3 regions of the Zhihengliuella flava genome follow, and region 2 is predicted to be linked to each of the others. Evidence: predicted binding sites of a transcription regulator. Region 2 holds the regulator's gene; each other region holds the start of a gene.

The links. Region 2 encodes LexA, which represses DNA repair genes until DNA is damaged. Its sites were predicted from a motif close to TCGAACANNTGTTCGA; they were not measured.
Region 1: IW252_RS00470 (DUF6504 family protein) is a predicted target of LexA. The motif match lies at 5,277-5,292, and genes of this name have one in related genera.
Region 3: IW252_RS07705 (HNH endonuclease signature motif containing protein) is a predicted target of LexA. The motif match lies at 7,781-7,796, and genes of this name have one in related genera.

The regions. Positions count from the first base shown of each region.
Region 1 covers NZ_JADOTZ010000001.1:69,824-80,180, reverse strand. The annotation lists gene IW252_RS00485 (aspartate carbamoyltransferase catalytic subunit) at 1-635, opposite strand, end outside; gene pyrR (bifunctional pyr operon transcriptional regulator/uracil phosphoribosyltransferase PyrR) at 632-1,234, opposite strand; gene IW252_RS00475 (DNA polymerase III subunit alpha) at 1,290-4,865, opposite strand; gene IW252_RS00470 (DUF6504 family protein) at 4,862-5,218, opposite strand; gene IW252_RS00465 (SOS response-associated peptidase) at 5,362-6,126, opposite strand; tRNA gene IW252_RS00460 (tRNA-Ala) at 6,215-6,287, opposite strand; gene rsfS (ribosome silencing factor) at 6,370-6,756, opposite strand; gene IW252_RS00450 (hypothetical protein) at 6,778-8,031, opposite strand; gene nadD (nicotinate-nucleotide adenylyltransferase) at 8,047-8,670, opposite strand; gene IW252_RS00440 (hypothetical protein) at 8,663-8,887, opposite strand; gene IW252_RS00435 (glutamate-5-semialdehyde dehydrogenase) at 9,003-10,289, opposite strand; gene proB (glutamate 5-kinase) at 10,329-10,357, opposite strand, start outside.
Region 2 covers NZ_JADOTZ010000001.1:570,722-581,078, forward strand. The annotation lists gene IW252_RS02690 (DUF1844 domain-containing protein) at 1-317, shown strand, start outside; gene IW252_RS02695 (SseB family protein) at 405-1,295, opposite strand; gene priA (bifunctional 1-(5-phosphoribosyl)-5-((5-phosphoribosylamino)methylideneamino)imidazole-4-carboxamide isomerase/phosphoribosylanthranilate isomerase PriA) at 1,296-2,027, opposite strand; gene hisH (imidazole glycerol phosphate synthase subunit HisH) at 2,205-2,837, opposite strand; gene hisB (imidazoleglycerol-phosphate dehydratase HisB) at 2,838-3,458, opposite strand; gene IW252_RS02715 (histidinol-phosphate transaminase) at 3,560-4,669, opposite strand; gene IW252_RS02720 (LysM peptidoglycan-binding domain-containing protein) at 4,750-5,115, opposite strand; gene lexA (transcriptional repressor LexA) at 5,404-6,114, shown strand; gene IW252_RS02730 (ATP-dependent DNA helicase) at 6,187-8,193, opposite strand; gene hflX (GTPase HflX) at 8,186-9,781, opposite strand; gene IW252_RS02740 (class I SAM-dependent methyltransferase) at 9,936-10,357, shown strand, end outside.
Region 3 covers NZ_JADOTZ010000001.1:1,662,347-1,672,703, reverse strand. The annotation lists gene IW252_RS07735 (MFS transporter) at 1-41, shown strand, start outside; gene pgm (phosphoglucomutase (alpha-D-glucose-1,6-bisphosphate-dependent)) at 116-1,771, shown strand; gene IW252_RS07725 (NAD(P)H-dependent oxidoreductase) at 1,866-2,417, opposite strand; gene IW252_RS07720 (aldehyde dehydrogenase family protein) at 2,505-4,010, opposite strand; gene IW252_RS07715 (CobW family GTP-binding protein) at 4,060-5,109, opposite strand; gene IW252_RS07710 (SDR family oxidoreductase) at 5,113-5,799, opposite strand; gene IW252_RS07705 (HNH endonuclease signature motif containing protein) at 5,860-7,770, opposite strand; gene IW252_RS07700 (GyrI-like domain-containing protein) at 7,899-8,546, shown strand; TPP riboswitch at 8,585-8,681, shown strand; gene thiD (bifunctional hydroxymethylpyrimidine kinase/phosphomethylpyrimidine kinase) at 8,674-10,206, shown strand; gene IW252_RS07690 (LysR family transcriptional regulator) at 10,203-10,357, shown strand, end outside.

The DNA.
Region 1 (10,357 bases), 500 kb from region 2:
GTGCATGGCCAGTTGCCGATGCCAACAGGCAAGAGCGTCGGGGGCGCGACGAACGTCACGTGAGCGCCGAGAGTGTTAAGCAGCCACAAGTTTGAACGGGCCACGCGTGAATGCAGGACATCGCCCACAATCACCACGTTCATGCCGCTTAAGTCTGTCCCTGTGGGGTCAACCCCGTGGACCCGTGCCCAGTGCTGGCGGAGGGTGAATGCATCCAAGAGCGCCTGAGTGGGATGTTCATGCGTTCCATCGCCAGCGTTGACGACTGCAGCCGAGATCCAGTCCGTTTGCGCCAGCCGATCAGCGGCACCGGAGGCACCGTGGCGGATCACGACGGCTTCAGCACCGATCGCCTCCAAGGTTTGCGCGGTGTCCTTCAGCGATTCTCCCTTAGAGACAGAAGATCCTTTGGCAGCGAAATTGATGACGTCAGCGCTCAGGCGCTTGGCAGCAGCCTCGAAAGAGATGCGGGTGCGGGTGGAATCCTCGAAGAAGAGCGTGGCAACGGTACGTCCGCGCAATGCGGGAAGTTTCTTGACTTCGCGAGTCCCGACCGCAGCCATTTCTTCGGTGACGTCGAGGATCCGCAGAGCATCAGCGCGACTTAGGTCGTAGGTGGAGAGCAGGTGTTTCACGCGCCACCTTCAATCACCACGTCAGTAATGGGCGTTCCGTCCGACTGGTCCGTTTCGGCGAGTCGAACTTGCACCTTTTCACTCAGCGCCGTTGGCAGATTCTTTCCGACGTGGTCCGCCCGGATCGGCAACTGGCGGTGTCCGCGGTCGACGAGGACGGCGAGGCGGACTGTGCGCGGGCGTCCGATATCGGCCAGCGCGTCCAGCGCAGCGCGGATGGTGCGGCCGGAAAAGAGGACGTCGTCCACCAGCACGACGACCTGATCGTCGAGTCCTTGGGCCGGAATGCGCGTCGGTGACGGAGTGCGGGAGGTGCCGTGACGGAGGTCGTCGCGGTACATCGTGACGTCGAGTTGACCCACGAGGGACTCCAGATCAACGGTTGGATCGGCCGCGGCGATTCGCTGTCCCAGCCGCTGCGCTAGAGGATATCCACGGGTGGGGATGCCCAAAAGAACGAGGTCCTTGGTCCCTTTATTGGCTTCAATGATCTCGTGGGCAATGCGCGTCAGAACGCGCTCGATGTCGCTACCGGTCAGGACCGTACGCGACGTCGCGGACACACTGGTACTGCGGTTGTCAGAATCCGCAGGATTCATCGTGCCGCCTCCTTCCCCGCCTCACAGGACGGACTTAAAGGGTGACTGCTGTGAGCTAATTTACCATCGACGTCTCCGCGGCATGAGCAGACGGCGGCACTGAGGAGGCGAACGTGAGAGGACTCACGTCGCCATGGTGGACGGCGACACGTTGATCGAGCCCCTCGGCTTCGGACATCACGTCAAGGCGCTCCACCTGCTTCGACTCCGAGCTTCGCCGCCGAACCTCTCGTGGCCGTTCCGGGCTGCTGAGGTACCCGGGCTGCGGCAGCGCTTGCGCATCTGACAGGTCCCAGGCTTGCAACGCCTGAACACTGATGCCCCGTGGACCGGTGCGCCGGGTCAGCCCATGAAACAGCAACATGGTGGTGCCGAAGAGGTGGGCCCCCGAACGCTGCTGGGCGTCGTCGAACAACGTGCAGTCCACGCACCCGGTTCCGTCATCGACACTGATGAAGACCACTCTCTGACCACCGCGCATGGGCGGTGTCTGGGTCGCGATGCGGACGCCCGCCACCAAGACCTCGGTTCCGTTGCGCAGACCCAGCAGATTCTTCGCCGGCGTCACGCCGAGCCGTTGCAGCAGCGGCGCGTAGCTTTCCATCAGGTGTCCCGTGACGTCGAGCGAAAGCAAATTGAGTTCGGTTCGGATCTGCTCGCCGCGGGTCGGCATCTCTTCCCCGACCTCGAGTTGCTCCCGTTCAAGGTCCGGCAGGGGTAACGCCAGTTGCCCTGGCAGAGGGCGGCGCCCTCTCGGAAGCGCTTTCGGCTGCGCACCCCAATGCCGCAGCAAATCAACCCGGTTACCTCGCCCCTTTTGGAGGCAGTCAAAAGCCCCTAGGGCGGCGAATCGTTCCAGTGAGGCACGTTTGAGTCCTGAACGCTCCCTCACCTCAGTCAGCGTCCTGTAGGGCTGCCCGGCTGCTAGACGCTCAACTTCGCGCTGAGAGACCCCGAAGACTCCGGTGAGCGCCAACCGAATCCCCAACTGGCCGTCGTCGCACCGCTCAACCCGATACGAAAGATCCGAGGCGTTGACATCCAAGGGCAAGATCGGAATGCCGAGCCGACGCGCTTCGGCGACCAAAAGGCGCTTGGGGTACATCCCGGGATCGTGCTCCCATAACCCAGCCAGAAAGGCTTCGGGGTGATGAGCTTTGAGCCACGCGCTCTGATAGGTGGGGACGGCAAAGGCTGCACCGTGCGCTTTGCAGAATCCAAAGCTCCCGAAGGCGGCCAGAATATGCCAGACCTCATCCACGACGGCGCGGCGATACCCGCGCTCTGCGGCATGGTGGCGAAAGTACTCTTCCACCCGCGCTTCATGTGTGGAACTGCCCAGCAAGCGGCGTAGAACATCCGCCTTCGCATAGTCACAGCCAGTCATCACTTTCAGAATGCGCAGGATCTGCTCGTGAAATACCGTCACTCCGTGCGTTTCCGCCAGTGCCGGAATCAGATCGGGGTGCGGGTACTTCTCTTGCGCGAACCCGTGCCTGTTCTCGAGGTATGGCTTCACCATGTTCGATTGCATAGGCCCCGGGCGGAAAAGGGAAATATCAATGATCAGGTCATTGACCGTGCGCGGTGCAAGTTTGCCCACCAGTTCGCGCTGCCCGGGCGATTCAATCTGGAAACAGCCGAGCGTGTGCGTGCTGCGGATTAATTCGAAGGTGGGTTCATCATCTAAGGGGAGGCCTTCGAGATCGAGCGTGCCGTCAGCTCCGACATACTCCGGTGCACCCTCTGATGTCAGGTAGCCACCAGCTTTGGCAACATCTTCGGGTTTCTGGTGAACGCGACGGATTTCTGCCACGGCATGGGCCATAGCGCTCTGCATCCGTACACCCAGAACGTCAAGCTTGAGCAACCCCATAGGGTCCATGTCGTGTTTATCAAACTGGCTCATGGGTAGGCCCATTCCGCTCGGCTGTACCGGGGTACGGCCGAGCAGCGATGCGTCGGAGAGAATCACACCGCAGGGGTGCATCGAAATATGCCGCGGAAGCCGGTCCAGTCGTTCAGTCAGGTCAACCAGCAAATCGAGTTGTCGGTGTGAACTGACTTTTTCGCTGAGTGCAGCCAGTTCTGGTTTTTCTTCTAAGGCTTCCCGAAAGTTTGATGCGGAGAACCGCCACAGCTGTTTAGCGAGATCGTCCACCCTGCTTTCCTCAACCCCGAGCGCTAGCCCGACATCGCGTACCGCCCCGCGGGCGCGGTACGCATTTTGCATGCTCATCAGCGTGACGCGTTCGGGCCCGAACCGGGAAAAGATCTCCCGGTACACCCGGTGCCGTTCGGCACTTTCGACATCAATATCAATGTCCGGCAGAGTAGTGCGATTGCGGGAAAGGAAGCGCTCGAAAATCAAGTTGTGCTGCAGGGGGTCGACGTGGCTGATGCCTAACAGATAGTTCACCAAGCTCGACGCCCCCGAACCACGGGCCGCGTTACGCACGCCGAGCCGGGTGATCATGTCTGAAACCTCAGCAACGGTCAGGAAATAGGACGAGTATCCCAAGTCGGCGATCACGTCGAGTTCAAGATCGAGCCGTCGACTCAAGTCCCGCTCGGCAGCGCTTCCCGCCCGCGCGTCTGGGTATAACCGATCCACCCCCGCCGCACAGCGCCTGGCCAATTCACGATCTGGGGAGCCAGCAATGCCAATAACGCCAGCCTCTGGCACCACCGGCTTTCCCCATCCCACGTCACCGGAAAGATCCAGTTGGCACCGCTGGGCGATGGTGCTGGTGTTGTGCAGCAATTTCTGAGCAAGGGCAGCTCCCTGCCCCATGGCCGCCGCGACCTCATGAGCTGCCCGCTCCATTTCCGCGCCGGTTTTTAGCCATCCTTGACCATTGGGCTGCCACCCGCCCGGCGTCGAATCGCTCCCTAAGCGATGCAGTGGCCTCAACGCGCGCACCGCGTCGAGAACATCGGCCGTCGCCGCACCGTCGGCAGTGGCATACCGTACCGCGTTAGCTATCACGGAGGATACGCCGAGCTGCCGCGCAACGCGCACCATGCGCGCCGCGTGCGCGGTGCTGAGATAGGCGCCCGGGGCGTTCAGGTGCGTCACCGCCTCAACGGCCACGCTTCCTCGGGGCAGGTGGGCCGCCCACCGGCGCAGAAGGGCACGTTGACGCGTTTCATCACGCCGCAACGCTGCGCGCCCAACATCCGATTCCGGGCCCAATAGGACGATCAGACGCCCGTCGGACCCGGCCGCATGGGCAATTTCAGTCAGTTCAACACCGATCAGGTCCGCACGTGCATGAGCTACGGAAATCAAGCGGCACAGGGCACCATAACCAATGCCGCCGTCGTTCCCTCGCGCCAAAATGGTCACCCGGCCGGCCGGTTCCATGCGGGTTGCCTCCCCCGCTCTGACTCCATGCCGGGCCGCGCCCGTTGGTGCAAGCAGTGTCAGGTTCACCCCCAGAATCGCGCCAATGCCGGACTCCCGGCAGGCAGAGAAGTGTTTGACGGCCCCATAGAGACCATCCCGGTCAGTGCAAGCCAGCGCAGGCTGTCCATCCGCGGCTGCCGCAGCGGCCAGCTCTGCTGGGGTGGAGACGCCATAATGTGCGCTGAAAGAACTAGCTGCACTGAGATGCACAAAGCCGCTCATGCAGCTTCCCGTACGGCATCGTGGACACGAATCATGCGCCATCGGCCCGAGCGTTGGTGACGAGAAACCTCGAAGGTACGCAGCGATCCGTCACGGGCACCCACAGCTTGGACGCGCCACATCTCGTGATCCACGACGCCGGCACCGTTACCGCGCTGTACGCGCGGCTCTTCGGTCCACCAGTTCCGCCGCTCAAACCAGCGCACCGGTGGAACCGTCACCCGAAAATCCTGCTCCTGCCATTGCAGGAGTTCGGGGGCTCCAGACGATGAGCAGATAACTTCTATGCCCTGTGTGAACAAGCCCATTGGTGTGTAAACCTCCATCTCAAGGCCCGCGGTGTGAGCTGCCACGGCGTCAGTGAAACGGGAAGAGCCACCCCGGGAAGCGAGGAGTGAACCTCCATTGTATTCGAAAATATGTTCGAGTACAGAGAGGTTAGCTGGCGGCACCCCACAAAATAGAGTGGGCGATTCACCTCGAGCGAGATTGCTGTTTAGAACAAGGCCTTGACTGGGGAGATCAAGTCCGCAGCGTTGTTCCTCACATTGCCGACGGCGGCACTCACCGGATCAAGCTGCCACGTCTTCGCCACCGCATACGCGTCCTGCCTCACCCGCTCGACGAGCACTGCGGCATTGCGGTCCCGACAGTCAATCCACGCCTGCATCGAGGCCTCGGAGAGCGGGACGGGTAACCGATCGTGGAGTTGCCCCAGTTCCCCCAAGACTCCGGCGGCGGCTGGATCGGGAGAGTCCCTCGTGACAATACTGGTCGAAAGCATCCACCCCCCAGCGGAGTCCTCGGGAACGCTCGGGTCGCGCCACCATTCATAGAGTCCCGCAAAAAAGGCCAACGACCCATCGGCCGGATGTACAAAGTACGGCTGCTTCTGCGCTTTCGCTCCCGTGTCTTGGCGCTTCCATTCGTAGTAACCATCCATGGGAACCGCGCAGCGCCGGGTGACGACGGCGGATCGAAACATCGGCTTCTCCGTCACGGTTTCGCTCCGTGCATTGAAGGCGCGAACGCCGATCTGACGGTCTTTCGCCCAGCGGGGCACCAGGCCCCAGTGGGCGCCGTAAACTTCGCGATGAACCGCGGTACCCTGCAGCCGTTCCACGACGATCGGCACGTTGGTAGTTGGAGCAACATTCCATGAGGGGCTGAGATCTTCAGCTTCTACCTGCTCCCCCAGCACCGCATCCGCCTCGGCCAACAAGTCCCCTGTGGCCCGCGCCATCACATATCGCCCACACATGCGGCCATCGTAGCGCGCTCGCCGCTGTGCCACCGAGGCCTTAACGGCACTAGGCCCGGACCGAAGTCCGAGCCTAGTGTCATCTGGGTGGAGGTAAGGGGATTCGAACCCCTGACCTTCTGCATGCCATGCAGACGCGCTACCAACTGCGCCATACCCCCGCAAGCTGCTCCTCGAGCAACTCGTTTATCTTAGTTGACCGGCGGCGGCCCACCAAATCGGGGGCGCCATCCAGCGTGCCAGTTATTCGGCTGTGGCGCCTGGCGCACCGAGATGTGGAAGCTCGATCGCCGGGCAGTCGCTCCAGAGACGATCCAAAGCATAAAAGACCCGGTCTTCCTGATGCTGAACATGAATCACCACGTCGAGATAGTCCAGCAAGACCCAGCGGCCCTCGCTACGACCCTCACGACGTGCGGGCTTGAGATCAAGCTGTTCGAGCAAGGCCTCTTCGATCGCGTCGACTACGGCATTGACCTGACGCTCCGTTTCTGCGGAGGCAAAAAAGAACGCGTCCGTAATGCCTAGCCGCTCCCCGACGTCGACCGCAGCGAGATTCTCTGCGTGCTTAGCGTCAGCGGCGCGAGCGGCAATATTGATGATGGTGCGAGTGTGTTCGTTGAGCGCCACGGCTCTCCTACCTAGAAGGTGCTAATTGCTATTGATGATCATCGTCAGCCCGGCGACGAACGTGCCTACGCCCACGGCCAGGGCACCGAAGGACACGTAGAGCCACGTGTTGGCTCGGCGGATCCCGGCCGTGACGGAGTCCAAGGGATCCAATCCCTGGGCCTCAACGGCGGCCATGGGCGGCCCCTCAACCGGCGCGTGATGAGCTGGACTCTCCGCGGGTGATGCAGAGGACGCCTCCTGCTGGGGCACGGGACGTCCCGTGCGTCGCTGGACCTGCTGTGGCTCGTTGACCCGGGAGAAATCCAGATCCACACCGCTCGTCGGTGGCCCTGTCACGCCCGTGTTCGTCAACGCGCTATCGGCGTTGACAAACTGATTCATCGCTCCGGTAAACGGATCCGAACTGACATGGTTCAGACGCTGAGCATTCTCCGCCTCGAGACGACGCCGCTCGGCGATGCGGCGATTAATCACGGCCGCTCGAGCGGCATGTTCGCGCTGGGCAGCCAACTGTTCCAAGTCGATGAGTCCGGTATCATCCGTCCCCACAGACCCCGCTGTGGGAGCCGCTTCCGGCTGCGCCTCTTCCTTCTGCCGCAGAGCCTCTTCGACGCTCAGATGATCACCGGGGCTGGCCTGCTGACCCGTCTCGGCCTCGGGCAGAGGGCGCACTCGCGGCGTCGGCGCGGTATCCAAATCCGCCTCGGCAGCGGGCTCAACACGCTGCTGCGGCGCGGAATTGGCATCAGGGGCCGGATCGTTCGCTGCCTGCCCCTCCGTTTGCTGCTCGGCTGTGGCCTCCGCCGCGAGAGCAGCTTCGCGCTGCTTCGCTTGGAGACGCAGCTGCCGTCGCGTCAAGGGTGCCGCTTCTTCCGCCGGCTGCTGCTCGGCTGCCTGCTCTTCTGCTCGACGACGGCGCAACGCTTCGCGATCACGTTGGCGCTGCAAAGAACTGCGCTCAGTGCGGGCCGGGATAGCGTCAACGGGAACTTCTGCAGCACGCCGACTTCGATTGGCACGCCTCACACGCTGTGACGTGACCTGCTCAGTCGAGTCATCCTCCGGCACGGCATCAGGGGCCCCCTGGGCAGCAGGTGCCTCAGACGCCGGCACCGGCTGATCGGCAGTGGCATCCGTTGCCGCAGGCGCCTCGGAGGGCGCAGGCGCGTCAGCCTCGCCCGCGGAGGCCGCTGCGCGCTCGGCAGCTTCTTTGGCGCGCTGCCGCTCCCGCAGAGCACGCCGGGTGAGGACGGGCTCCGAATCGTTGCTCATGCTGTCCAATCCCGATTATGCATTCTCAGCTTCTGATGATTCCAGATACAACTGATGTTTGGCGATGTACTGCACGACTCCGTCAGGTACGAGGTACCAAACGGGCTGATGCTCTGCGACACGCTCCCGACACCCCGTCGAGGAAATCGCAAGCGCCGGGACCTCCAGCAGGCTGACGTCCTGCCGGCCCAAGTCCGGAAGCTCGTGTCCCGGCCGTGTCACTCCCACGAAGTGCGCGAGCCCCCACAGCTCATCGACGTCTTTCCACGACATGATCTGTGCCAGCGCGTCGGCCCCAGTAATGAAGAAAAGTTCCGCCTGGGGGCGCTGGCGCCGCAGGTCACGGAGCGTATCTATGGTGTACGTGACGCCGGGCCGATCAATGTCGACCCGGCTGACCGTGAACCGCGGGTTCGAGGCCGTTGCCACCACAGTCATGAGGTAGCGATGCTCCGAGTGGGACACCTTTTTGTGTTGTTTTTGCCACGGCTGGCCGGTTGGGACGAAGATCACTTCGTCGAGGCCAAACGTGGCGGCGACCTCACTCGCAGCAACTAGGTGGCCATGGTGGATCGGGTCGAAAGTACCACCCATCACCCCGACCCGGGCGCGCTGGCCCGCCGTGGTCGATTTAGTGATGCGCTCCACCGTGGTTATTCGGGTGCTGGCGGTGCGGATCCTGAACTTCGGCATGCGGCTCATGGCCCAAGCCACGGTTGGCGAAGGACACGGTAATGAGGAGCAGCAACAAGAACACAGCCATGATGCCGCCGCCGATCAGCAGGGCGGTGCCCATGGCACTCTCCGCCTCCTCGGCAGCTGTCACTACACCCGAGGCGATGACCTGATTGAACATGTGTCTCCCTTGCTCTCTTGGTATGACCGGCCCAGCCGTGATCGGCCGGGCCGGCCCTCAGTCTGCCCTCTATGGTACCCAGTACTGCGCACCACTGCCGAACGACGCGCGTGCCCTACGGGCGAATCTGCCCGTCGCCCTGAATGACCCACTTGGTGGTGGTCAGCTCGCGCAAACCCATTGGCCCGCGCGCGTGCATCTTCTGAGTGGAAATCCCCACTTCTGCCCCGAGGCCGAGCTGGCCGCCATCCGTGAACCGGGTCGACGCGTTGACGATCACCGCGGCCGAATCGATCTCCCGCACGAAGCGCTCCGACTGCGAAAGATCGTTGGTCACGATCGCTTCGGTGTGGCCACTGGAATGGGCACGGATGTGATCCATGGCGTCATCGAGAGAATCCACTACCGCAACTGCGATGTCCATGTCGAGGTATTCGGTGTCCCAGTCTTCCGCGGTCGCCGCCACGGTGTTGAGCCCTTCGGCCAGCTTCGCCGCGCGCTCGTCAACGTGCAGACGCACACCCGCATCGGAAAGTTCCTTGAGCACCTTCGGCGCCACCGCCGCGTTCTGGTGGATCAGAAGCGTCTCCGCCGCATTACACACCGAGGTCCGGTGCGTCTTGGCATTCAAAACAATCGGAACCGCCAATTCCTCGGGCGCACTCTCATCGACGAACACGTGCACATTGCCCTCACCGGTTTCGATGACCGGCACCGTGGCGTTCTGCACGACGGCCTGGATGAGGTTGTGCCCGCCGCGCGGAACCAAGACGTCGACCTTGCCGCGCGCGCCCATGAGTGCCGTCGCGCCCGGGCGACCGAGCTCGTCGATGCCCTGAACGGCGTCCGCTGGCAGGCCCACCTTCTCCAGAGCCTCGCGAATCAGGCCGATGAGAACCTTATTGCTCTCCTCGGCTGCAGACCCGCCGCGCAGCAAGACGGTATTTCCACTCTTGAGGGCAATTCCCGCGATATCCACGGTCACGTTGGGACGCGCCTCATAGATGGCGCCAACGACGCCGAGAGGCACGTGAATCTGGCGTAGGCGCAGACCGTTGGGCAGGGTCTGACCGCGCATCACCTCACCAACGGGATCGGGCAGGCCGCTGAGATCTTGCAGCGCAGAGATCAGGCCATCAATGCGCGCGTCGTCGAGCCGCAAACGATCCAACAACGCCTGCGAGGTGCCGTTCGCCTCTCCCCGCGCCAGGTCCTTTTCGTTTCCGGCCAAAATGGCTGCACGGTTCTGATCGAGCGTTTCGCCGATGGTGTGCAGCGCGCGATCCTTGTGGTCGCGGTTGGCCTGAGCCAAGATACGCGACGCGAAGCGGGCCCGGTCAGCCTTCGCAGCAATCGCCGCATCGACATCGGTAGCGTTCGTTTCGTTAAGAGTGTCAGTCATGATTCCCCCTAGGGGTAGAAGTGGCTTCGAACGTGATCTCTAGCGGCGGCGGTCAACCACCACCATGT
Region 2 (10,357 bases):
CCCGCGATATCGCGGAAGTGCCTGCAGTTGAAGTCATCACGACCGCTGCCGTGCACCTGATGAGCGCGGCCGCCGTGAAATGCGGCCTGGCTGACGGCGACGATGCCGAGGAGCTCAAGGACCTCGACGAGGCCCGCAAACTCATCACGGCACTGGCCGGCCTCATCACCGCTGGGGCACCCGAGATCGGCAGTCAGCATGCCACTCCCCTGCGCGACGGGCTGCGCTCGCTGCAGCTCGCGTTCCGTGAGGCCTCCATTATTCAAGATGAGCCGGGCAAGGGGCCGGGCGAGAAATACACGGGCCCCGTCTCCTAGCGAGCGCTCCCAGCGCAGCCCGGACAACCGTGCGGCTCCCCATTCTGCCGAGTGGGGAGCCGCCGGCGTGTCCGCGGGGCCCGATCCCTATGAGGCCGGCAACGATTCGAGCCGGATCTCCAATGAGTCGACGGCTTCTGCGAAAGCCCGGGTCGTGGACAAGTGCTGCTGCAGACGCGCGACGATTCCCCGTGCCTCATCACTACCAGTCTGGGCTTTAAACTGCGCGGTCAATCGCAGTTCTGGGCCGTGCCCACCGCCAGGCACGACCGTTCCGGAACGATCCCGAGTCGCGACCCCTGACCCAGGCGACAGCGCAACACGAACAAGGTTCGGCTCCTTCTCGACAAAGTGGAGGACATGACCAGTGAGCGCCTCATCGCGGTAGCTCGGCGTCCACTCGCGCTGCTGGGCCAACGCCCACATGGCGGGACGACGCACCACAAAAGTCACCTCAGCCCCGGGGTCCACGACGAGCAGCTCCGCCTTCTCCTGCACTGCCGACAAGGCCGCCCGCGGCGCAAAGACGGCCACGGGGCGGGCTTCAGGATGCCAATTTTGCAGGGTGCCAACGGAGGTGAAGACTGGCAATGCCATCCGGCCGTCTGGCGCCTTGAGCGTGACGAGAGCCATGTCGGCTTCTTTGTCCGCGGCGACACCATGCTCGCCCTCGACCGTCTCGGCGGCCGTGGCGACCACGGGGACAAAGACACGAGCCGTTGAAAGCGCACGGATGATGTCTTCCTCGGCGCCCGACCGCTGCCGCAAGGCCGTCATGGCCTCGGCGTAAGCGGTGTCAACTGATCCGTCGTCGCCGTCGAACTGGTGCAGGGGGTTGCCCTCACCGGCCAAGTCGCGCCCCTGCCACGTTTGACCGGCCGAGTCCCCGTCTCCCCCAGCACCCGCTAGCGCTGCGGCGATGTGTCCCGGAAGGCTACGCCCTCCCCCAGCCGCCGGCCCCTGGTCTTTCTCGTCCATCTAGCGGCGTCCCGCGACGTCGAGCGCCTCGGGGAGGGTGAACTTGCCGGCGTACAGCGCCTTGCCCATGATGGCGCCCTCCACACCGAGCGGAACCAGTTCCCGCAGAACGCGCAGATCGTCGAGGCTGGAAATGCCGCCCGAGGCGACGACGGGCTTCTGGGTCTTGGCGCAGATCTCACGCAGCAACTCGACGTTGGGCCCGCGCAGCGTGCCGTCCTTCGTCACGTCGGTGACGACATAGCGAGAACATCCGGCCTGTTCCAGCCGCTCCAGCACCTCCCACAGGTCGCCGCCCTCTCGTGTCCAGCCGCGGGCCGCCAGCGTCGTTCCGCGCACATCGAGTCCGACGGCGATCTGGTCCCCGAACCGTTCGATCACTCGCTCGGTCCATTCCGGGTTTTCGAGGGCCGCGGTCCCCAAGTTGACGCGGGTCGCCCCGAACTCGAGGGCGCGTTCTAAGGAGGCGTCATCGCGGATTCCCCCGGAGAGTTCCACTTTGATGGACAGCTCGTCTGACACGCGGCGCAGAATCTCGGTGTTGTGTCCACGTCCAAAGGCCGCATCGAGGTCCACCAGGTGAATCCATTCGGCTCCGGCGTCCTGCCAGGCCATAGCTGCCTCCAGCGGATCGCCATAGCCAGTTTCGCTGCCCGCTTCGCCCTGGACGAGGCGCACGGCCTGTCCATCTGCGACGTCAACGGCTGGCAGGAGTTCAAGAATGTCAGTCATAAGATTCCTTGCGGTGAGAGGAGAGCGATTAGAGAGTCAGGACGTACGCAGCCACGAGTGCGAGCCCGGCCAAGACCCATGCCGTGATAATCCACGACACGTGTGCCTTTTGTTGCCGAAGGGATAGCGCGCCTCCGGCGAGGAGACCACCCAGTGCCATGAGAAGGATCGACCACATCAGAGCGTGCCCAGCCAATTCTTCAGCAGCTGTGAGCCGGCTTCTCCAGACTTCTCAGGGTGAAATTGGACCGCCGACAGCGGGCCATTTTCGACGGCTGCAATGAAGTCTGAGCCGTGCGTTGACCATGTCACTTGAGGCGCCTTCATGCGCGGCTGCAGGACTTCAAAGTCCCACGTTTGGACGCCATAGGAATGCACAAAGTAGAAACGCTCATCGTGCAACGATTCGAACAGGACGCTGTCCGATGGCGCTTTGACCGTGTTCCAGCCCATGTGCGGGACAACGGGGGCATTGAGTCGCTCGACGGTGCCCGGCCATTCACCGAGTCCTTGGGTGCGCACACCATGCTCCACCCCTTCCTCGAAAAAGACCTGATGACCCACACAGATCCCCAAGACTGGGCGGCCACCAGCAATGCGCCGCCCAATGTGCGGAACGGCCCCGACGTCCCGCAGCGCCGCCATGACTGCTGCGAAAGCACCGACACCGGGGACCACGAGCCCGTCCGCACGAGCAATAGCCTGCGGATCCTTGGTCAGCTCCACGCGGGCGCCCACATACTCCAGGGCGCGGACGGCCGAGCGTACGTTGCCAGATCCGTAGTCAAGAACCGTGACCGTCGGTCCCATTCAGAGCGCACCCTTCGTTGACGGGATCTCATTGCCGAGGCGCTCGTCCGGTTCAACGGCTTCGCGCAGCGCTCGCGCAAAGGCCTTGAACTGGGCTTCGACAATATGGTGAGGATCGCGGCCACCGAGGACGCGCATATGAAGGCAAATTTGGGCATGGAGGGTCAGCGCTTCGAAGACGTGACGCGTCAATGACCCGGTGAAGTGGCCGCCGATCAGGTGATATTCCTGGCCGGCTGGTTCTCCGTCGTGCACGAGGTACGGCCGCCCGGAAACGTCAACAACTGCATGCGCCAACGCTTCATCCAGCGGGATGGTGGCTTGCCCGAACCGGCGAATACCTGACTTATTGCCCAGTGCCACTCGCAGCACTTCGCCGAGCGTAATGGCAACGTCCTCGACCGTGTGGTGAACGTCAATGTGGGTATCGCCGGTCGCCTCAACCGTCAGATCAATCATGGAGTGGCGGGCGAGCGCAGTCAGCATGTGATCGTAGAACGGCACGCTTGTGCTGATCTTCGATTGGCCCGTCCCGTCCAGATCGAGTTCGACGACGACGGATGACTCGCTGGTCCTGCGCTCCATGCGGGCACGGCGACCCGAGATCAGTTCGGCTGGCATGTCCTGGTCCTTTGACGTTGCGGCGGCAGCGTGACTCGCTGCCGTGACATTGTATCGATGGGCGATGCCGGCTGGTGCCGGTCCGCTCTGCAGTGCGCGGGCTACCCCTGCCCTGTGCCAAGGTGACGTTCCAAGGCCGAGAGAAAGGCGGTGGTCTCAGCTTCCGTGCCGGCCGTCACGCGCAAGTGACCCGGAATGCCGACGTCGCGAACAAGAATCCCGTGGGACACCAGCGCTTCCCACGTCCGCTGCGGATCGGCTAAACCGCCGAAGAACACGAAGTTTGAATCGCTAGCAGCAGGCGTCAGGCCCAGTCGCGTCAGTTCATTCACGATCCTGTCGCGCTGGAGTTTGATGTCCTCGACATTGGCCAGCAGAGCATCCACATGCTTCAGCGCGGCGTTGGCGGTTGCTTGAGTGACCGCTGAAAGGTGATACGGAAGCCTGACGAGGCGCAAGGCCGCGGTGACTTCTTCTGCCGCGGCCACGTAGCCGAGGCGGGCACCGGCCAACGCAAAGGCCTTGCTCATGGTTCGGCTGACGATGAGTCGGGGGCGCCCTGGCAAGAGCTCCAGCGCGGACGGGGTCCCTGTCTGACGAAATTCTGCGTAAGCCTCATCCACCACGACCACGGTTTGCGCGTCCTCCCCGGCCGCGTAAACCGCTTCCACGACGTCCAGACCGAGCGCCGTACCGGTGGGATTATTGGGAGAACACAAAAAGACGATGCTTGGTTGAGATTCACGGACCTGACGCGCGGCGGCTTCCGCCGTGAGATCAAAGTCTGCTCCGCGTTCACCGGCGATGTACGCGGTGTTCGTGCCGCTGGCCAGCAGCGGATACATCGAATACGTGGGGGGGAAGCTCAGAAGGCTACGGCCCGGGCCGCCGAAAGTCTGCAGAATCTGCTGCAACACCTCGTTGGATCCGTTGGCTGCCCACACCTGGTCCGGCGTCACTCCGTGGCCTAGGAAGGCCGCGAGGCGCTCGCGCAACTCGACGAATTCGCGATCGGGATACCGGTTGAGCTGGCCAGCGACTCGATGAACCTCTTCGGTGATAGCCTGCCGTACCACCTCGGGCATCGGGTGAGTATTCTCATTGACGTTGAGCTGAATGGGTACATCGAGCTGCGGAGCACCGTAGGGCGAAACGCCCCGCAAGTTTTCCCGCAATGGTAGGTTTGCCAGTCGCTCAAGCAGTTCACTCACCGGCCCAGTCTAGGACTCACCTCCGGCCGCGAACGAATGAGGGACAAGCAGGAGTAACAATCACCACGTAGGGTCATGGCCTAATTCACCGGTACATGCACCTGCTGGCCCACCTGAAGCACGTTCCGCTCCAGATTGTTGAGCTCAACGATCTCGGCCACGACGACGCGTGGATCTCGGTCGGGCGCGAACTCCGCGGCGAGGCCCCAGAGGGTGTCGTCCTCCAGAACTGTCACGGACTCGACGTCGGGGAACTGTACATCGCTAGAACTTGCGGCGCTCACCGGCGAGGCGATCATCGCGAGCCCGAGAACCAGCAAAGCACCCACGAGCATCAGCGGCAGGCCAATCAAAACCAGCCGCCCACGCTGGGTGAGGCGGAGCCGGGAGGACGATCCGGCGGCCATGCCGTACCCGGCGTCCGTTGCGTTCAGTGCGTAAGCCATCGTCTTGCCCTTCTTCTCTCTCGAGTCATCAAGCCCAGCCGAAACCGTGAGTTTCGAAGTGGGCCGGCGTTCGAACATTTCTGTAGAACGAAGTTTCGAACGACCTACCTCATGTTTAGCACTCTTGACCGAAGATTGTCGAGACACGTTCGAACAAATCTTTGAAACCCCTAGTCGGCTGGACTAGGGTTAATCCCGGTAGGTCACAGGAACTACTGCACCACCCGGCCCCCACAATTTGGGATGTGCCTGGAGCAGGTGCCCACCGGGTAGCGAGGAAGATGGTCCATGGCTTCGAGCGAGATTCCCAAGCGACGGCAGCAAAAGAGCCTCACCGTTCGCCAGCGCAAGATCTTGGAGACGATCCAACGGTCCATTGCCGCACATGGGTACCCGCCCTCCATGCGGGAGATTGGCGATACCGTCGGCTTGGCCAGCCTCTCCAGCGTGACCCACCAGCTCTCCCAATTAGAGCGGCTTGGCTATATTCGCCGGGATCCTCGGCGCCCACGAGCCATGGAAATCCTCAAGCCGTTGACACTCAATGCGGACACCACCGAGGACGAGCAGCCCAGCTACACATCGATCAACGGCACACCGGTAGCGGAGCTCACGAGTGCGGTCGACACGGCCATGGTCCCGCTGGTCGGACGCATCGCGGCTGGTGGGCCCATTTTGGCTGACCAAACTGTCGAAGATGTGATGCCCCTTCCCCGTCAGTTGGTGGGACAAGGTGAGCTGTTCATGCTCAAGGTCAGCGGTGACTCCATGGTGGAGGCGGCGATTTGTGACGGCGATTGGGTTGTGGTTCGGCAACAGAACACAGCAGAGAACGGCGACATCGTTGCGGCGCTCCTGGACGACGAAGCCACCGTCAAAACGTTCCGGCAACGTGACGGTCACACCTGGTTGTTGCCCCAGAATCGCCAGTACGAGCCCATCTTGGGCGACCACGCGTCCATCATGGGCAAAGTCGTTTCCGTGATGCGCGCCATCTAGCAGCCTTCTCCAACGGCCAGACGGGCCGGTGTCGACCCACCAGTGCAGGTCGACACCGGCCCGTCGTTGAATCTAGGCCGTCTCGCCCAGCCGTTTGAGCGCGCCGGTCACAATCTTCTTATCGACCGTTGGCCACATTGGCGGTAGTGATGAGCGCAGGAACCCGCCGTAGCGCTCCGTTGCGAGGCGCGAGTCCAGCACGGCGACCACGCCACGGTCATCGGTCGAACGGACGAGCCGGCCCGCGCCTTGGGCCAGCCGCACGGCGGCGTGGCTGGCCGAGACCGCCATGAACCCGTTGCCCCCGCGTTGGGCGATATCCCTGCTCCGCGCCGTCGAGAGGGGGTCATCTGGCCGCGGGAAGGGGATGCGGTCAATGATGACCAACCGGCACGAGGGCCCAGGAACGTCGACGCCCTGCCAGAGCGTCATCGTGCCGAAGAGGCAGGAATCCTTCTCGGCCCCGAATTGCTCCACGAGCGCGGTCATGCCCGACTCGCCTTGGCACAAAATGGTGGGTTTCAGCCGGGGCCGCAAGGCTTCGGCGGCGTCCTCCGCTGCGCGTTTCGACGAAAACAGCACCAGCGCACCGCCGTCTGAGGCCTCGATGAGATCGGCGATTTCGTCCAACGCCTCGGCTGAGACCTGGCGCCCCGGCTTCGGCAGGTGCTTGGCGACGTACAGCATGCCCTGTTTGGGATAGTCGAAGGGGCTGCCGACATCGATCCCTTCCCACGACGGCGCCCCGTCGCCTAAGAGCCCCAGATCCCCTGCCACGTGTTCGAAGGCGGCCCCAATGGCCAGCGTGGCCGAGGTCAACACAACGGTGCGGCCGTCAAACAACCCTTCACGCAACTTGCCAGCAACCGACAACGGAGCGATGTAGAGCGTGGCCGGGGTCGAATCGTCGGGCTGCACGTATCCCTGGCCGGGCACGAAGCTCCCAGGGCGCGAGGCCCACACGACCTCCCGCTCCTCAGCCGCCTCCAAGAGACGCCCCGACTGCTCCACGAGATAGACCAGTTGAGAACGTGCCATCTGCCGGGCACCATCGACCGGCTCGTTCCCTTCCGGCTTGGAATCGGCCATCGCCACGCGAGCCGCGTCATAGACTTCCTGGACTGCGGCGGACTGCACGTCATTGAGGCCCTTCGGCATGAGGCCAGCAGCAACACCCGTCAATGACTTGTCCAATGACTTGCCCGCTTGAGTCAACTTCTCGACGTTGACCTTGCAGTGCTTCCGTGCCGCGTTGGCAGCGCTGAGCACCATGCCGCCGGACAGGTCGCGGGTCACCGAACCCGTGACCCGGTCTTGGAGTTCGTGGGCTTCGTCGATGATCACCGTGTCGAACTCTGGCAGCACGGCGAGGCCCTCAAAGGCTGAGACAGCCAGCATGGCGTGGTTGGTGATGACGACGTCGGACTCCGCTGCTCGCGCGCGAGCCATCTCACTGAAGCATTCCTCTGCCATGGGACACTTCTGCGCACCGAGGCAATCGCGGGCGCTCACCGAGACTTGGCGCCAGGCCAGATCGCTGACGCCGGGGCGCAGATCGTCACGGTCCCCGGACTCCGTCTCTTCCGCCCACTCGCGCAGGCGAACGACCTGCCGCCCGAGGGACGACGTCGGTCCTGACGCCGCCTGGCGCGAGGCCCCATCCTCGGTCAGCGCAAAGAGCGCCCCCTCGTCCTCGTCCGGGTACCCACCACCCAGCTTGTACTTGCAGACGTAATTTCCACGGCCCTTGGCAATGGCCACGTCCATAGGCCGCGGTAATTGATCTTCGAGGTGCTCGAGAAGTCGCGGCACATCCCGATTGACGATCTGCGACTGCAGCGCGAGAGTCGCCGTGGAGACGATGACCGGCTTGTCCGCATTCACCGCGTGGGCGAGCGCTGGAACCAGATACGCCAGAGACTTTCCGGTTCCAGTCCCGGCTTGCACGAGGAGGTGGCGTCCCGTGTCGAAGGCGTCCGTGACGTGCTTGGCCATTTCCTGCTGGCCCGTGCGGCTTGTGCCTCCCATGCGAGCCACTGCGGTACCGAGTAGGTCAAGCACCTCGCTCGTACTAGGCATCCGGTTCGTTCCGCGCGTCGAGTCGGAATTCCTGCAGCTCGGCGCTCAAGGATTCGCGCACTTTGACCAGCAGCTTGGTCCCCTCGGCAAGGTGTTCAGTGGAAAGGATCTCGGCGTCATCTGCGTGGAGCCGACTGACCACATCGCCACGCTGATAGGGAACGAGCAGTTCCATGAGCACGTTAGGACGCGGAATTGCTTCCGACACGAGCTCCATGAGCTCCTGGATACCAGCACCCGTGCGCGCGGAAACGACGGCGGTGCGCGACTCGTGCTGCCGCAGGCGTTCGATGACAAACGGATCTGCCGCATCCGCCTTATTGAGCACGACGATCTCCGGAACGAGGTGCGCATCGACCTCCCTCAGAACCTCACGCACCGCGCGAATCTGGCCTTCAGGATCCGGATGGGAGACGTCAACCACGTGCAAGATGAGGTCGGAGTCAGCGACTTCCTCCAGCGTTGAGCGGAAGGCCTCGACGAGCTGTGTCGGCAGTGAACGGACGAACCCCACGGTGTCGGCGATCGTGAAGCCCACCCCGTCCGGCGTTTCTGCCTTACGGACTGTGGGGTCAAGCGTGGCGAACAGCGCGTTCTCCACGAGGACTCCGGCTTGAGTCAGGCGATTCAAGAGCGAGGACTTTCCCGCGTTGGTGTAGCCAGCAATCGCCACCGAGGGGACGGAATGGCGCTGTCGATTGGCGCGCTTGGCTTCTCGGGCCGGCTTCATGGCGGCGATTTCGCGACGTAGTTTTGCCATGCGGTTGCGGATGCGGCGGCGATCCAGTTCGATTTTCGTCTCACCAGGACCACGCGACCCAATCCCGCCGCCTGCCGCTCCGACGCGACCACCAGCCTGCCGGGACAGCGATTCACCCCAACCACGCAGGCGCGGCATCATGTATTCGAGCTGAGCCAGCTCCACCTGCGCCTTGCCTTCGCGACTCTTGGCGTGCTGAGCAAAAATATCGAGGATCAACGCGGTGCGGTCGATGACCTTGACTTTGACGATGTCTTCCAGCGCGCGCCGTTGTGACGGAGCCAATTCGGAATCGACAATGACCGTGTCCGCGCCCGTCTCCTGAACAATGTCTCGCAGTTCCTCGGCCTTGCCCGAGCCGAGGAACGTGCCGGGGTCCGGCTTCATGCGCCGCTGGAGGACACCATCGAGCACCTCGGAACCGGCTGTTTCCGCCAAGGCCGCGAGCTCTCGCAAAGAATTCTCGGCGTCTTGAGCCGTGTTCTCGCCCCACACTCCAGCCAAGACCACTCGTTCCAGGCGCAGCTGGCGGTACTCGACCTCGGTGACGTCTTCCAGCTCGGTCGACAATCCGCTGACGCGACGCAGTGCACGGCGATCAGCCAGGTCCTGTTGCTCGCCGTCGTAGTGACCGTGCTCCTCGCGCAGATCTGATAGCTCGCGAGCTGTCCCACTCAACCCCGCGGTGGATGCGCGCGCAGGCGCGGCGCCGCCTTCCGTTGCGAGGATGCGATCGATGACGGACTGGATTTCGGCATCGGCGGCCGAGGGCGTCGAGTCGTTGCCACGCGGCTCATCGGCAGCTGGAGTGTTGTGCTTCTGGGTCATATTTCCTTTGCAGTCATTGGTCCTTTAAGGATAGTCGCCCGGGCCCACAAAGTAGATCCCGTGGAAGAGGATGTGCCGGACAATTCAGTGATTGGGAAAAGTCTATCAGTTCGCTGATTCGCGCGCGGCCACACGGACTATTAAGGTTCAACGCATGAGCTCGGAGCACTATTTCAGCGCCCAACCGGCCACGGATCAGCAGCGTCGGACCCTGACCGTGACGCTGCGCGGCCAAGACCGCCGCGTGGAGACGGCAAACGGCATTTTCAGCCCGGGTGGGCTCGACAAAGGAACGGCCGTCCTGCTGGATGCCGTGCCCGAGCCCTCACAGGTCGGCCGCCTGTTGGATGTGGGGTGCGGCTGGGGCCCGCTGACCTTGTCGCTCGCCTGGGCCTCACCGGATGCGATGGTTTACGGGGTCGACGTCAATGAACGTTCCCTTCAGCTCACGCGGGACAACGCCGAACGCCATGGACTCACGAATGTCCATGCGGGTCAGCCCGAGTCGATCGATCCAACGCTCACCTTTGACACCATCTGGTCCAACCCGCCGATCCGCATCGGCAAAGACGCCCT
Region 3 (10,357 bases), 1.1 Mb from region 2:
CCGTGCTGTGGTGGGCCCGTTCGCGGTCCCGCCGTGGGTGAACAGTGGGCGCGCCGCTCCTGACACGTTCCGCCTTTTCCGCCCGTCGGGCGCTCGGGCGTGCCAAGCTGGGTTCATGGTTGGCAATCGCGCGGGACAGCCCGCTGAAGCACAGGATCTGATCGACGTCGACGCGGTGCTGGGGGCGTACTTCGACGTCGTTCCCGACGCCGCGAACCCGGACCAGCAGGTAGCGTTCGGCACGAGCGGTCATCGCGGTTCCTCCCTCAAGGGCTCCTTCAACGAGCACCACATCGCGGCCATCACGCAGGCGATCGTGGATTACCGCAATCGCCAAGGCATCGGCGGTCCACTGTTCTTGGGCCAGGACACGCACGCGCTCTCCGGGCCGGCGCAGGACACGGCGTTGGAGGTGTTGGCCGCCAACGGCGTGGAGGTGCGCATCGACGCCCGGGGCCGCTTCACACCGACCCCAGCGCTGAGCCACGCGATCCTCACCCACAATCGCGGGCGCACCCAGCCAGCGCTGCACGCGGACGGCATCGTCATCACCCCCAGCCACAACCCGCCCGCTGACGGCGGTTTCAAGTACAACCCACCGCACGGCGGCCCCGCGGACTCGGATGCCACCGGGTGGATCGCGCAGCAGGCCAACGAGTATCTCGCCAACGCGCTGGCCGGTGTCCGCCGCCTGCCTTTGGCCGAGGCCAAGGACGCGGCGACGACGGGCACCTACGACTTCCTCGCCCGCTACGTGGAATCTCTCGGCGCCGTGTTGGACATGGATCTGATTCGCTCCGAGGGGGTGCGGATTGGCGCGGACCCCATGGGCGGGGCGTCCGTGGACTATTGGGGAGCCATCGGCGAGACGCATGGCCTGAACCTCACCGTGGTGAACGACGCCGTGGATCCCGCCTGGCCGTTCATGACGCTGGACTGGGACGAGAAGATCCGCATGGACTGCTCCTCCCCGTACGCCATGGCCTCGCTCATCGAAAGCCTCGCCGGCGGCTCCGCCGCCTTCGATATCGCGACGGGGAACGACGCCGATGCAGACCGCCACGGCATCGTCACTCCGGACGCCGGGCTCATGAACCCCAACCACTTCCTCGCCGTGGCGATCGACTACTTGTACCGCAACCGGCCGGATTGGTCCCAGGAAGCCGGCGTCGGCAAGACCCTGGTGAGCTCGTCGATGATTGACCGCGTGGCGGCGTCGTTGGGGCGGCCACTGGTGGAAGTTCCCGTGGGCTTCAAGTGGTTTGTCCCCGGGCTACTGGACGGCACGGGGGTGTTCGGCGGCGAGGAGTCGGCGGGGGCCTCCTTTGTGCGATTCGACGGCACGCCGTGGAGCACGGACAAGGACGGGATCCTGATGTGCCTGCTGGCCTCGGAGATTCAGGCCGCCACGGGTTCCTCGCCGAGCGACCACTACCGCGGCCTGACCGCGGAGTTCGGGGCGCCGTCGTACGCCCGCATCGATGCCCCGGCCACCCGGGCGCAGAAGGACGCGCTGAAGAAACTGTCCGCGGCGGACGTGACGGCATCCTCCCTGGCCGGCGAGCAGATCACCGCCAAGCTGACCGAGGCGCCGGGCAACGGCGCGGCGATCGGCGGGCTGAAGGTCACCACGGAGAACGCGTGGTTCGCGGCGCGGCCGTCCGGCACGGAGGACGTGTACAAGATTTACGCGGAATCTTTCTCCGGTGACGAGCACCTGGCGCAGGTGCAGGACGAGGCGAAGGCGCTGGTGGACTCGGTCATCTCCTGATCGGCACAGTCGCCCCGACGCGCTGAAATAGCGCAAGGGCCGCGGAATCCGGTGTGGATTCCGCGGCCCTTGCGTGCGTCAAGCTCGAGCGAACTTAGTTCTTCTCGGCGGCAGCCTTGATGGCGGCGATGACGTCGGCGACCTGACCGGCAACCTCGGCGTCGTCCTTCGGGTGCACCTCGGCGAAGCGGGTCAGCGAGCCCGGGATCGACAGCTTGACGTCCTCCAGCACGGTGGCACCGGCGATGCCCACGGCCTTGCGGGCCTCATCCTGCGCCCACACGCCGCCGTACTGGCCGAACGCCGTACCGATCACGGCGGCCGGCTTGCCGGCGATTGGGCTGGCACCGTACGGACGGGACAGCCAGTCAATGGCGTTCTTCAGCACGGCCGGCATGGTGCCGTTGTACTCCGGGGAAACCAGCAGGACGGCATCGGACGCCGCGGCGGCCTCGCGGAGCTTAGCGGCGGCGGCCGGGACCTGGCCCTCGACGTCGATCTCCTCGTTGTAGAACGGCAGCTCCTCCAGCCCGGCGTAGAGGTTGATATCTACGCCTTCCGGTGCGCCGGCGGCTGCGGCGTCGGCGAGCTGGCGGTTGGTCGAGCCGGTCCGCAGAGAACCAACGAGGGTCAGGACACGGGCCATGGGGGCCTCCTTCGGAAGTGATTTCAGTTTCATGCAGTAGAACTCATGCCAATGCATGGAACATTCCGCGCAAAGGGGTGAGTTGGCTCACAGTCCCGGCTTGTCTCCCGGTTTCACGTCCACCCGCTTGCGGGAGTTGAACCCCAGATTCACGTTGCGGACCACCTTTTCCTTGCCCTTACGGTAGGGCGGGTAGGCGATCTTGAGCGTGTCCACCAGCGCCGTTTTGGAGAAGACGGGCCGTAGTTGGCTGAACTCGTCGAACCCAAACTTGCCGTGATAGCTCCCCACGCCGGAGGCGCCCACGCCACCAAACGGCAGCGTGCTGACGGCGGCGTGGAGATTGCAGACGTTGAAGGCGATCGCGCCCGCGCGCACCTGCTGCTCAAAGGCCGCGTGCGGGCGCGGACGTTCGCTAAACAGGTAGGCCGCCAGCGGACTGGGGCGATCGCCGATGAACTGCATGGCCTCATCCAGGCTGTCCACGGCCAGCACCGGGAGGATCGGACCGAAGATCTCCTCCTGCATGATCGGCGCATCGGGGCTCACACCCACCAGAATCGTCGGCTCGATGTACAGGTCCGCGGCATCATAATGACCGCCGATCACCTTCACCGAACGGTCAATCTCCGCATCCTCAATGAAAGACACCAGCCGGTTGAACGCCTTGCGGTTCACAATGCGTCCGTAGTCCCGGCTCTTTTGCGCGTCCCGCCCGAAGAACCGCACGAACGCCCGGTGAATGATCTCCGGCAGCTTCTCCATGCCCTGGCCGACGGCCAACACGTAGTCCGGGGCCGTGCACGTCTGCCCCGCATTGAGCGACTTGCCGTGGGCGATGCGGCGGGCGGCGGCGTGCAGATTTCCATCCAGAACGACGGCGGGGCTCTTGCCTCCCAGCTCGAGGGTGACCGGGGTCAGGTGCTGGGCTGCGGCGGCCGCGACGATCTTGCCGACGCGCTCGCTGCCCGTGAAGCAGATGTGGTCCCACTCCAGATCCAGCAGTTCGGCGGCCACCTCGGCGTCGCCCTCTAGCACCTGCACCGCGCGGGGGTCTAGATAGCGCGGCACCAGCCGCGCGATGGCGCGGGACGTTGCCGGCGCTAACTCGGAGGGCTTCAACGCGGCGACGTTGCCGGCGGCGAGGGCACCCACGAGGGGGCCGAGGAGCACCTGCACGGGGTAGTTCCACGCCCCCATGATGAGCATGGCGCCTTTGGGCTGGGCTTCCGTCTTCGCGCCGGCGGGCTGCAGCATGATCGGCACCTTCGCGTGCTGGGGTTCCATCCAGTCAGCGAGGTGGTGCAGCGCGTACTCGACCTCGTGCTTGACCAGATCCAGCTCGGTCAGGCGGGCCTCAACGTGCGGCTTGCCCAAGTCGTCGGCGAGCGCGTCGAGCAAGTCCTTCTCGCCCTCGGCCAGCAGCCGGCCCAGGCCCTTGAGTTGCGCGGCGCGCATGCGGCGCGAGTGCATCAGGCGCCCCTGCCGCGCGTCCCGGAGGCGCGCGTAGGATTCGCGCACGCTCGGCACGTGGCCTGCGGCGTCGTCGGGTGCGGTAGTGGTGGACGTGTTTCGGCGAGTTCGGCGTGCCATAGCCCCACGCTAACCCGACAGGGGGCACGCGGCTAGCAGTCTTACGCGCTCAGACGAACTTGGTGCTCAGCCGCACCCTGCGTTCCAGCCGCATCAGCGCGGCCGCGCGCTCGGGCGTGGATTCGCCCCGCGAATCGGTCGGTGCGAGGGCGCTGCGCAAGGCGGTCTCGGCTTGCGGATCCAGGTCCACGCCGATGGCGACGAGGACGTTCTCGGCGGGCGCCCGCCCCTCGGTGAGGTGAAGGTAGCCACCGACGGCGTGGGCGGTAAATCCGCGCCGTTTCGTCCCGTCCAGCACAGCAAAGTGCCCCTTGAGGCGGTACGCGCCGGCGATGGGCCGCTCCAAGAAGGTGAGGACCCGGTCCGGGTCCACCGGCCCCGTGGTAGCCACGCTCGCTGAGTGGGCGTGCACGTGGTCGCCGGCCGTGCCGTGCGCGGCGGAGGAGGCCGCGTCGAGCAGCAGTTGGCGCAGCGGAAGCTGGTCGGGGTCCTCGTCGGGCTGCGCGACGTCGAAGAGTAGGGCCGGGTCAATGCGGCCTCCGACGGCGCCGATCACCTCGGCGCGTCCGTTGCGTTCGCGGACCCGCTCGCGCACCCGGGCGACGACGCCGTCCCGCTCCTTCTCCGGGACCCGGTCCAGTTTGTTGACCACCACGAGGGAGGCCACTTGGTAGCGCAGGGGCGGCAGGCCGCCGTCGTCCACCGTGCGAAAGTGCTCGACCGCGTCCACGACGTCCACGAGGGCGGCCAGCCGGGTGCGGGCGGGCGCGTGATCGCGAATGATCTGGGCCAACGCCACCGGGTCCGCCAGGCCGCTGGCCTCGACGATGATGGCGTCGAGGGCTAGCCGGGGCGCAGAGAGTTGTTCGAGCGCGCCGTCGAGTTCACTGACGTCCTCGATGCAGCAGAGGCAGCCACCGGCGATCGAGGCCGCGCGGTCAACCTGCCCGGAGACCAACCCGGCGTCGACGTTGATGTCGCCGAAATCGTTGACGATCACGCCGATCCGAGCGCCCGGATGGCGCAGCAGCTGGTTCAGGAACGTGGTTTTGCCGGCACCTAGGTAGCCGGTGAGCACGATGACGGGAACTGGGCCCATGGCCTACTTGCGGAGAGTGGGTCGGACGGAGACTTCTTCGACGGCGCCGCGTGCGGGCATGTCGACGACCGTGCGGACCGTGGCGGCGATGTCTTCCGGGGCCAGGTAGTAGTCGGTGTTGTACTCCTGCCCGTACGCGGCGACGAGTCGTTCCTGCATCGCGGTGTTCACACGGCCAGGGTGAACGCTCGAGACGCGGACACCGTGATCCCGCTCTTCCTCGCGCAGGGAGTCGGTGAGGGCGCGGAGGGCGAACTTGCTGCCGGCGTAGACGGAGAATCCCGGTCCGGCCGAGTGGCCCGCGCCGGAGTTGATGGCGATGACCAGGCCCTTGGCCTGACGCAGGGCGGGCAGGGCCTGGCGCGTCAGCTCGGCCACAGCGAAGACATTGAGCTCAAACACCTTGCGCCAGTGCTCCAGGTCGAGTTCATCCAGCCGTCCGAACGACTCCAGCCCAGCCGAGTGGACGAGGACGTCAAGCTTCTCGGGCAGCGGCGCGAGTTCGCCGGTCAATTCGCAGATCCACGCTTCGGCGGACGGCAGCGAGTCGACGACGGCGTTGACGGCCGCTTCGTCCCGCCCACCGATCAGCAGGTGGTGGGTTTCCGCGAGTTCACGGGCGATGGCGGCGCCGATGCCACGGCTGGCTCCGGTGATGAGGGCGACGGGGCGTGAGGCTGCAGCAGTCATGCCGCCAACTTACTACGCGGACGGACGGCGAGCGTGCCCCCGCGGACCTTCCGGCCGAGGTCAGAAGGGCGGTCCGAGCTCGCCGCGAAGGCCGCGTTCCAGCCGCTGGAGCGCGAGCTGGTCGCCCTGCTCCTCGCCCGGGCTGGGCTGGCCACCCGGGGCTAGCTGTCCGCTCAACGTTCGGCGCTGGGGAGGGGCAAGCCAGTGCGGCGGTCCGTCCAGAATGCCGGGTCCATGCAGGAGCAGATCGGCGCCCGGAAGATGGCCGTCTTGGAGGCCGGGGACCTGCACCGTTCTGGCGCGGATCAGGTGCCGAGGGTCTTTCCGTCGGTGTGTGCCCACATCCCACGGCGCATCGGGCAGAGTCATCCGCCGCGTTCCCCAGAACGTTTCGACGTCCAACACGCCGTCCTCGGACAGTTCGAGGGTCAAGAGGCCCCACGACTTCAGCCGGTGGCAGCGCTTGCAGAGGCTCACCAGATTATCGAGGCGCGTGTGCCCGCCGTGCTGGTATTCGATGACGTGGTCCGGCTCGCAATCGCTGGCCCGCCGGCTACAGCCGGGGATCCGGCAAGTTCTATCCCGCAACGCAATCGCGCGTCTGAGCGCGGCGGGAGGCTGGTAGACCCGCGGCTCGCAGTGGGTCACGGCACCGGTCCACGGGTCCGTGATGATGCGCGTCCACGAGCTGGCCTGCGGAAGGAGGGCCCGCAGATCGGTCAGGCTGACTGAGCCGAACCGTTCCGCTTCCGCTGTGCCGGACGCCGTGAAGAGTCCGGCGATGACCCCCAACGCCTCGGGGTCCATCCCCGCAGCTGCCGAAACTCCGCCCCCTGAAAAGTTCTCCGACGGTGCCTCACCCGCACGCCCTTCGCCTGGCAGGCTGACACCCAGGCCGAGCAGCAAGGGTGCCGGAACGGTGACGGTGATATGGGGTTTCACGTTCGCCAGGCCCGCGGCCTCGGGTCCGGAGAGGAGCATGTCGACGAGTGCATCGGCGCGGATCTGCGCCAGAGTGCGCGACTCATCCCGGGCACCGGCCCACGCGGATGCGCTGTGCGCAGCGAAGAGATCCACCGGCCGGTCCAAGTTCTCCGCGGCCGGGTGCTTGATGGCCCGCGCGTACTCCGTGAGCCGGCGCTCGATGGCCTCGGCCGCGGTGGTGGGGAGGTAGGCGGTCAGGTAGGACATGCCGTCCTCGGCCTCGTGAACTCCCACGGAGCGGCCGGCCCGCGCGTTCTGGTGCCGGGACTCGAAAGCCGCCGGAAGGTCCTGCTCGAGGCGCCGCCGCCCCTGCCGGCGCACCTGGCCCGGCGTCTTCCCCGAGCACGCCCGCAGCGTGTCACGGCCGAAGCGTCGACGGCGCTCACTGCATTCACGATCCGCTTGGCGAAGCGCCCGCTCATGCGCTTCATCGGCGGCCGGGTCCTTTGTTTCGGGAGCTGGAACGTCCGTGGGTTCGATTCGCAAGCTCAGATCCACGATTTCCTGAATATGCCGGACGCCGGCCTCGCCTCGCGCGAGGACTTCCAACAACTCGGGCGCATCGAGTACCGCCGCACGGGCCCGGTGAACCTCGTGTGCGGCCGTCATGCGTGCGATACCCCGAAGTGAAGCCACCTCTTGGGCAAGGACCTCCTGCGCGGCGTGCGTTGGCAAGGACCCTGCGCTGACCGAGGCCGCCATCCCCGGCGAGGACGCAGCCACGTCTGCCAAGTGGGGAGCAAGCGCGGCCTCCGTCGCCTCGCCAAGGCGCATCACACCGACATAAAACAGGGCCTCAGCAAACGAACGGAGCCGCTCAGCGAACTCCACCACCTCACGCCCCGACGCACCCGACGCTATGGTCCGGACGGCCGCGATGCCCGCCGGACGATCAGCGGTGCCCTCGGCCGGAGCCGAGGCGGCCACGGGGGCGACGCCCACCACATGACTGCCCAGCTGAAACCGCGGCATCGAATCTTGGTGCATGCCTTAAGTTTAGAACATACTTTCGAATTCCTAAAGGTCTTGTGTGGATAAAATCGAAGATCAGTACTTATCCACACGCGGGAGATGTTGCCATTGCGAGCACCCTGCGCCCGGTGAAGACTGACCTCGTGACCAAGATCGATTTCAAGAAGACCATCGACGCCTACCGGGCGCCCCGCGGGAGGTTTGAACGCCTCGAGGTTCCCGCGATGCGGTACCTCATGCTGGACGGCCATGGGGACCCCAACACCTCGCCGCTGTACGCGGCATCGCTGGCCGCACTGTACCCGACCGGCTACGCCGTGAAATTTGCCAGCAAAGAGGAGTTGGGACGGGATTACGTGGTCCCTCCCCTAGAGGGCCTGTGGTGGGCGGACAGCATGGACTCCTTTACCACTGCACGGGACAAGTCCGCGTGGAAGTGGACCCTGCTGCTCATGGTGCCAGAGTGGATAGATCACGACCTCGTGAACGCGGCCGCGGCGCGCGCCCGGACGCGCGCCGCCGCGAAACGGGGGATGGTCCAAGCCGCGCTGGAGCGCATGGGCGAGATCAGGCTGGAGACCCTCACGGAAGGAGACTGCGTGCAAACGCTCCACGTGGGCCCGTACGACGACGAAGCGGCCACATTGGCGCGCCTGCACCACGAATTCATCCCGGACCAGGGCCTGCGCATGACGGGGCGCCACCACGAGGTTTACCTCTCCGATCCCCGCCGGGTCCCTCCAGAACGGCTCCGCACCATCTTGCGCCAACCGGTCACACACCAGCACTGAATGTGACCGCAGGCACGCCAGCGCATAGGGTAGAGCCACCGAGTGGCACGGGGTGCCCCCCGCGAGGGGCTGAGAGAACACCCGCACACACCTGATCTAGTTCGTACTAGCGGAGGGATGTCGCTTCATGGATTCCATGACGCCTACCGTTCCCGCGCGCCAACGCGCCGGAACCCCCAATATTCTGTCCATCGCCGGCTCCGATCCGTCCGGCGGCGCCGGCATTCAGGCCGACCTCAAATCGATCGCCGCGTGCGGCGGCTACGGGATGGCCGCGCTCACCGCGCTGACCGCGCAAAACACCCGTGGCGTCTTAGCGGTGCACACACCGCCGGCCGAGTTCCTCACTCACCAGCTCGACGCCCTGACAGCCGATGTGCGCATCGACGCCGTGAAGATCGGCATGCTGCCGGACGCGGCCACCATCGCCGCCGTCTCGGCCTGGCTGCGCGCCAATCCGTGCCCCGCCGTCGTCCTCGATCCCGTCATGGTGGCCTCTAGCGGCGATCGCCTCACCGAAGACGACGCTGTCGCCGCCCTCCGGACGCTACTGCCCGTTGCGGCCGTGATCACCCCCAACCTGCCGGAGCTGGCCGTCCTGCTGGGCGAGGACACCGCCACCACGTGGGACGCCGCGCTGGATCAAGCCCGTCGCCTCGCCGCGGAACACGGCACGCTAGTGCTCGCCAAGGGTGGACACCTGCCCGAAGGAGATGGCGCGGGCGGGTGCCCGGATGCTCTGGTGGGCCCGGACGGCGTCGTGCTTGAACTGTCCGGCGAGCGCGTCGAAACCGCGAATACGCATGGGACGGGATGCTCCTTCTCCTCGGCGCTCGCCACGCTGTATGCCCGCCACGGCGACTGGGCCGGCGCGCTGCAGCTCGCCAAGCGCTGGCTGACCGGTGCGCTGCGCGCTGCGGATGACCTCACGGTCGGCGGTGGGCGCGGGCCGGTCCATCACCTGGGGCAGCTCTGGTCCGGCGAGTCCCTACCGGACCCGCGCGCCGAGCTGGACCACTGGTGGGAGCTCATCGGCCAGCTGCGGGCGGACATTGACGACGTGTGGTTTGTCCGGCAGCTCGCCGATGGAACGCTGGACCGGGCCGACTTTGAGCACTACCTGGCCCAAGACTCGATCTACCTCACCACGTATTCCAAGGCCCTGGCCCGGGCCGCGCAGCTGGCACCGACCCTTGACGAGCAGGAATTCTGGGCCAACAGCGCCCACGAGTGCCTCGCCGTCGAGATGGAGCTCCATCAGAGCCGGCTGGCAGACGGCGGCAACCCGACCGCCGACGCCATCTCTCCCGAGACCCGGTCCTACCTCAACCACCTGCTGGCGGCCACGGCCACCGGCTCCTACGCCCAGATCGCCGCCGCCGTGCTGCCCTGCTATTGGCTCTATCAGGACATCGGCACACGCTTGGCCGCAGCGCATCACCCCGACCACCCGTACGCGGACTGGTTAGGGATGTACTCCTCCCCCGAGTTCGACGCCGCCACACGCCGGGCCATCGACATCACCCAGCGCGCGGCCCGGCAAGCCACGGAGGACGAACGCGAGGCCATGCTCGACGCCTTCTTGGAGTCCGCTCGGCAGGAAATGGCGTTCTTCGCCCAACGGCGAACTGCGGCCGCGGAGCTTAAGCTGGGCGTGTGATCAGATACACCCTGAAGCAGCTGCAGTACTTCATTGCGATTGCCGACGCGGGCTCGCTCTCCGGAGCGGCGGTGACCTGTCACATCTCCCAAGCCGCGATCTCGCAAGCCCTCTCCGAGCTGGAGCGGGAGGTCGGCGCTCAACTGGTGGT